Linked DNA regions of Luteolibacter sp. Y139. The protein of the gene in region 2 interacts with the protein of the main gene of each other region in a pairwise test. Links are inferred from orthologs where the notes say so. Each region holds a gene or a part of one and is shown on either strand. Other genes may lie near its edges.

Evidence for each region.
Region 1: the proteins of accC (region 2) and ribD interact in binary tests that used the Escherichia coli proteins (3 or more experiments, as listed by UniProt). The link is inferred for Luteolibacter sp. Y139 from one-to-one orthologs.

The regions. Positions count from the first base shown.
Region 1 is NZ_JBBUKT010000016.1:32,438-35,676, forward strand. What follows is about bases 138-3,059. They hold ribD (bifunctional diaminohydroxyphosphoribosylaminopyrimidine deaminase/5-amino-6-(5-phosphoribosylamino)uracil reductase RibD), read right to left. Parts: upstream 2,157-3,059; coding sequence 1,119-2,156; downstream 138-1,118. Other genes in these bases: WKV53_RS26650 (hypothetical protein), read right to left, coding at 220-564; WKV53_RS26655 (hypothetical protein), read left to right, coding at 719-991; WKV53_RS26665 (hypothetical protein), read left to right, coding at 2,293-2,853; WKV53_RS26670 (SDR family NAD(P)-dependent oxidoreductase), read left to right, coding at 2,881-3,059. Also shown: WKV53_RS26645 (PEP-CTERM sorting domain-containing protein), read left to right, coding at 1-130; more of WKV53_RS26670, read left to right, coding at 3,060-3,239. UniProt on the Escherichia coli protein: Converts 2,5-diamino-6-(ribosylamino)-4(3h)-pyrimidinone 5'-phosphate into 5-amino-6-(ribosylamino)-2,4(1h,3h)-pyrimidinedione 5'-phosphate.
Region 2 is NZ_JBBUKT010000012.1:7,101-10,236, forward strand. The notes cover bases 34-2,852. They hold accC (acetyl-CoA carboxylase biotin carboxylase subunit), read right to left. Parts: upstream 2,210-2,852; coding sequence 857-2,209; downstream 34-856. Other genes in these bases: WKV53_RS23540 (PfkB family carbohydrate kinase), read right to left, coding at 34-133; thiE (thiamine phosphate synthase), read right to left, coding at 218-847; accB (acetyl-CoA carboxylase biotin carboxyl carrier protein), read right to left, coding at 2,263-2,727. Also shown: more of WKV53_RS23540, read right to left, coding at 1-33; tRNA (guanosine(46)-N7)-methyltransferase TrmB, read left to right, coding at 2,915-3,136. UniProt on the Escherichia coli protein: This protein is a component of the acetyl coenzyme A carboxylase complex; first, biotin carboxylase catalyzes the carboxylation of the carrier protein and then the transcarboxylase transfers the carboxyl group to form malonyl-CoA.

The DNA.
Region 1 (3,239 bases), on a different replicon or contig from region 2:
CGTCCTCAATTTGGGCACCGAGTTCGCTTCGGTCACCAATCTCAACATTGCCGTGGTGCCGGAGCCTTCCGTGCTCGGCTTGGCAGGTCTCGGTGCCGTGGCGCTTTTCCGCCGCCGCCGCACCGCCTGAAAAATTTCCGGCTACATAGTGTGTGACAGCACTACCGGCGGCATCGGTGAATCCCGGTGCCGCCGGTTTTTTGTGATTGGCTGATCAGATCAGGTCGCCAGTGGTGGCGGCATGTCGCAGGCGGGAGCCACCGGTTCGGCAGCTTTCTCCGCCGCATCGCGTCCGGCGTTTGCTCCCTTGCGCAGCGCATCGCGCAGGCCCGTGGGCATCAGCTCCTTCGCGAAGCAAGCAGCGAAGCATGCGCCGAAGGCGGCCCCGTAAGCGATGTCATGAGCCGCCCCGGCAAGGGCTTCCCTCAGCTTAGGGGCCGCCTCCCGCGCCATGGAGCTGGCATCGTGGCGGGCTGTATCAAACGCCTCGGAGAAACTCGTGTAGCGCGCTGCCCGGGGCTCGGCATTCGCGGAGTGTTCAGGAAATTCTTCAAATGCATTCATAGTGGTGATCGTGCGAGTAGAGGATTCACGAAGTGCGCGATTCGCGCGATGGGAATTCCGGCTTCAATTTCGACCCGCTCGCGGATTTGCCAAATCGACTTTGAATAGTTGTCGGTGCGCGTCGTCGAAGGTGCTGAATACGAAATTCATCATCATGAAAAAGCCGATCATCCTCTTGGCTGTCGCCCTGGTTTCCATGTTTGCAGCTCCCGCCGCTGAAGCGCGCGGCTGCGGACGCGTCTATGTGAGCTTTCACCGTTCGTGCGGTGGACCTGCGTGGCTGGAGACCTACATCGCTTTCTATGATCGCTGCGGTCATCCCATCTTCCGCACGCGCATCATTCCGGCCCGTCGCCACTACTACGCTCGCCCTTCTTGCCCGCCGCCTGCGTACTACCACGACTATGGTAGCCGCGGCTGCCGCTGATCCACTTTCCGTGCCGTGACGGCCCGGCCATGGCTCACGCCGTGGCCGGGCTTTTTCATCACACACACCATCCATGCATCGCCATTGGTCGCGGCTTGCGTGAATGCTTGATGATGCGTTCGTGAAATCATCCGCGCATCACCTTCGCGCGCAGCATCACATCCGGGCCGAATCTCCGGAACGCGGCATCCTTCAAAACAAGTCCTTCTGGGAAGCCATTGCCCGCCACTGCTGGCAGTGGACCCCCACTCGCGATCGGCGCGAGAAAGGCGACCCATTCATCGACGAGGCCTGCTTCTAACAGACTCGCCGCGAGCCGTCCGCCGCACTCAACGAGCACTGCAGAGACGCCGCGTTCATGCGCCAGTTTCCGCAGCGACTCTTCGGGATGGGCGCGATCATCGATCAGCGTGCGCTCGCGGTGCGCGTCGGTGAAAAGCGGCGCATCCATCGGCAAGCTCGCCGGATCGGCGGTGAGCACCAGCCGCCATGGCTGGAGCCTCCCTTCCAACAACTGCGGATCGCGCAGGTCGAGTCGCGGGCGGTCCTTGCGCACGGTTTCGCCGGAGGTCACCACGGCATCGACTTCGGCACGCAGCCGCTGGACTTCGGCGCGTGCTTCTTCACCGGTGAGCCACATCCCTTCACCGGGCGGACGCGTGATGCGACCGTCGAGGCTCATCGCGGTTTTCAGGATCACCCACGGCAGGCCGGTGCGCTGGACCTTCGTGAAAGCGCGGATCAATTCCGCCGCCTCGTCCGCCAGCACGCCGCGCGTCACCGCGATGCCGCTTTTCTCTAACAGTTGGTCTGCGCGACCCGCGTGCGCCGGATTCGGATCCTCCGCTGCATAGACCACGCGTGCCACCCCGGCTTCGATCAGGCCGTCGGTGCAGGGCGGCGTGCGCCCGTGGGTCGAGCAGGGTTCCAGGGTCACATACACGGTGGAGCCCTTGAGCGCTTCGTCACCATGGGCAGCTCGCACGGCGGCCATGGCCTCGCGTTCGGCATGGGGCAGACCAGCTCCGTGATGCCATCCCGCACCGAGTTCCACGCCGTCTTTCACCACCACCGCGCCGACCGGCGGATTGGGTGAAGTGCGGCCCACACCCTTTCTTCCCTCTTCGATCGCCCGCCGCATCCACGGCACGTCTTCACCTTGCATGGACATTGAAAGGGCATTTTCTGGAAATCTGCGCAAGCCCTTGGAATCCCTGTTGATGCAGCACCAACAACAGGCCAATTTCACGTATGAGTGGTAGTCGTCTGATTGCCATCTGTTCCCAACCTGCAACCTGCGTATGAAAAAACTCATCGTCGCGCTCATTGCGCTATCCTCCATCCCCGCCATCGCCGACCAGGCGGCGGAGATGTATCAAGCCGGCGTCGCCGCGGTCAAAGATGGCGACATCGTCGCCGCCGAAACCGCTTTCCGCGGAGCCCTGAAGCTGCGGCCGACCTATGCCGACGCCCGCTATCAACTCACCGAGCTCAAGAACAACCGCGACATGATCGTGGCCCGGGGACGGGCGAAGGAGCTATCGAAGTACACCCTCGCCGAGGTGAACTTCGACAAGGCAGAGCTATCCGAAGCACTGGCCGCACTGGCGATCATGGTCGAGGAGAAGTCCGAGAAGAAGTTCTCGCCGAACTTCGTCGTTCAGGATCCTAGCAAGAAGCTCGGCTCCACGATCGTGACGGTTCAAGTGAAAGGGGTGCCCGCCAGCGGCATCCTGGACATGCTCGTTTCCCAGGCTGGCGCGAAGGTGAAGTATGAAGAGCACGCCATCATCGTGAAGCCGGCCAGTGAAGGCGCGCCTGCTCCGGCGGCTGCTCCCGCCAAACCGGCTGACAAGGAATAGCCGCGGTTTCTTCTCATTGCATTGCTCATGATGGAAAGTCCGCCCACGCTCCACCGCGTGGGCGGACTTGTCGTGATCACCGGCGGCGAAGGCGGATTGGGCCGGGCGCTCTCCGCCGCCTTTGAAAAGGCTGGCCACACGGTGCTCGCTCCCGGCCGCCGCGAGCTCGATGTGACCGATCCGGGAGCCGTTCGCGATTTCTTCCGCCGTCACGAGCCCGAGCTTCTGGTCTGCAATGCCGGCATCACCCGCGATGCTCCCCTCGCCCGCCTGGATGAGGAGGCATGGGATCAGGTCATCGACGTCAATCTCCGTGGCGCCGCCCGTTGCGCCGCGGCCGCCTCCCGCCCGATGCTGCGCGCACGGCGGGGCCACATCGTCTTCAT
Region 2 (3,136 bases):
CGCCGGAGAAAGAGGCAGCGAGCGCAGCATAGGCGGCCGAGCCCCCCAGAAGATTGGTTTCGTCAGCGAAGGGCGTCTTGACGTTGTCGATGGCGATGGTTCCTCCGACGACAATGGGGAGCGGGTTGGACATGGCGTTAGAGACCAGAGGCGAGAGCCAAGAGACCAGAAAAAACACCCGTGAACGGTGAAGCTTTTGGCCGGAGCGATCTGGAACTCAGTCGCCGGAGAGCGCAGACTTCACTTCGCGCACGGCAGCAGTGACGCCAGGAGCGGTCAAAAGGTCGGATACGATCACGACGTTCTTCGCTCCTGCCGAGAGGACTTGCGGGAGGTTGTCGCGCTTGATGCCACCGATGCAGAAGACCGGGATCTGAGAGCCAACTTCGGCCTGGACTGCGATGATATTCTCGATGCCGATGCCCGGACGCCCGGCCTTGGTAGGCGTCGGAAACAGCGGGCCGAAGCCGATGTAGTCGAAGCCCTCAGCCAAGGCGGCCTTCGCTTGCTCCGGCGAGTGCGTGGAGCGGCCCACGATCATCTGTTCGCCCACGATCGCGCGCACTCCCGCGAGCGACCCATCATCTTGGCCGATGTGAACCCCATCGGAGCCGACGCGCACGGCGATCTCCGGATAATCGTTCACGATGAACGGAACGCCTGCTTCACGGCACAGTGGCAGGATCATGCGAGAGAGATCCTCGATGTCCTGCTCGGCGTGACCTTTCGCGCGCAGCTGAAGCAGGTCGGCACCGCCGGCAAGCAAGGCCTTGGCTGCGGTCACGGCGTTCTCCGGCTTCACGTAGCCGAGATCGACGATGGCGTAGAGCTGGCCGGTGAGCTTCATCAGCGCGGGTCAACCCTTGCGCTCTTCCAGATAACGCGCGACCCAGCCGATGTCGTAGGTGCCGGCGGCGAAGTCCGGATGGGCGATGATCTCCTTCTGGAACGGAATCGTCGTCTTGATGCCGCGAATCATGAACTCGCCGAGCGCGCGCTTCATGCGGGCGATGGCGATTTCACGGGTGGCACCGGTGACGATGAGCTTGGCGATCATCGAGTCGTAGTTCGGCGGGACCGAGTAGCCGGAGTAGACGTGGGTATCGACGCGGACACCCTTGCCGCCCGGAGCATACCACATGTCGATCTTGCCCGGGCTAGGGCAGAAGTTGTTGAAGGGATCCTCGGCGTTGATGCGGCATTCGATCGAGTGACCACGCGGCGCGGCATTGAGGACGTGGCCGGAGAGCGGCTCGCCGGCGGCGATGCGGATCTGTTCCTTGATGAGCTCGCAGCCCATCACCTCTTCCGTCACGGGATGCTCCACCTGGATGCGGGTGTTCATCTCCATGAAGTAGAAGTTCTCACCCTTCTCATCCACGAGGTACTCGATGGTGCCCGCGTTCTCGTAGCCGATGTTCTTGATCAGGTTCACCGAGGCTTCCGCCATGCGGGCGCGGAGCTCGGGGCCAAGCAGCGGCGACGGGCACTCCTCGATGATCTTCTGGTTGCGGCGCTGCATGGAGCAGTCGCGCTCACCGAGCTGGATGAAGTTTCCGTGGCGGTCGGCGATGACCTGGAATTCGACGTGGTGCGGATTCAGCACCAGCTTTTCGAGGTAGCACTCGCCATTGCCGAAGGCAGCGAGCGCTTCACCGGAAGCGGCGCGGAACTGCGCTTCGAACTCTTCTTCCTTGAAGCAGGGACGCATGCCGCGGCCACCACCGCCGGCGGTGGCCTTGATCATCACGGGGAAGCCGATGCGCTTGGCCTCGGCGAGGCCCTCTTTCGCATCGGAAAGAATCTCAGAACCAGGAGTGACTGGCACGCCATTCGCCAATGCGGTAGCGCGGGCGGTGGCCTTGTCACCCATGGTCGAGATGACCTTCGCGGACGGCCCGATGAACTGGAGATTGCAGCTTTCGCAGATCTCGGCGAAGCGGGCGTTCTCGGACAGGAAACCGTAGCCCGGGTGAATCGCCTCTGCCTCGGTGATCTCGGCGGCGGCGATGATGCGGTCGGGCTTCAGGTAGCTCTCCTTGCTCGGAGCGGGTCCGATGCAGACCGCCTCATCGGCGAGTTGGACGTGCATCGAATCGACATCGGCCTCGGAATAGACGGCCACGGATTCGACGCCGAGTTCGCGACAGGCGCGGATGATGCGGAGGGCGATTTCACCGCGGTTGGCGACCAGGACGCGCTTGAACATGGAAGAAGTTTGCAGTGTTTAGTTTTCAGTTTTCAGAGCGAAAACCGAGGAACTCACTTGATGCGGAAAAGGGCGTCGCCGAACTGCACCGGCGTGGCGTCGTTCACGAGGATCGCGGTGATGGTCCCGGACTTCTCGGCCTTGATCTCGTTCATCACCTTCATCGCTTCGATGATGCACAGGGTCTGGCCTTCGCTGACTGCGTCCCCGACATTGACGAAGTCCGGCGAATCCGGACCGGGCTTGCGGTAGAAGGTGCCGACCATCGGCGAGGTGATCGCGGTGCCTTCCTCCTTCGGCGCGGCGGCCGGGGTGGCAGCGGCGGCTGCCGGAGCGGCGGCGGGCGCAGGAGCATAGGCCGGGGCGGCGGCAGGCAGGCTGCCAAGGAGTCCGCGCAGGGATTCGACGTCCTGGCCCTTGCGGAGCTTCAGTTGGAAGCCTTCTTTCGACATGTCGAAGAGGGTGAGCCCGTGCTCGTTCATGAGCTCGACGATCTTGCGGATTTCCTTGAGGTCCACGGCGGTGAGAAAGCGGTTAGGTGGTGGTACCCGGGCGGCATTAGTGCCAGCGCCACGGTTGCGGAGGCTAGGGAACGGTGTGAAAGAGCGTCAAGCGGGAACCCGGAGCGCCGAAGTGCCAGTAAGAAGTTCCGCGTGGCAAGAAAACCTTGAAAGACTTGGGCCTACGGGCTGGAAACGCGGCGCGATGGAAGCACAGCGCCCCGCCCGCATCCCCGAGCCACAGGAATTCGTGCCCGCCGATTATTTCCGGCGGCTGGAGAAGCACGAGCTCGTCCGGGAGGGCCGGCCACTCGAAATCGACCTCGGCTGCGGCGACGGGAAGTTCCTGTGGGAAATGGCCGGCCACTATCCGGAGCGGGATTTCCTCGGCGTGGAGCGCCTGCTGGGCCGCGTCCGGAAGGTGTGC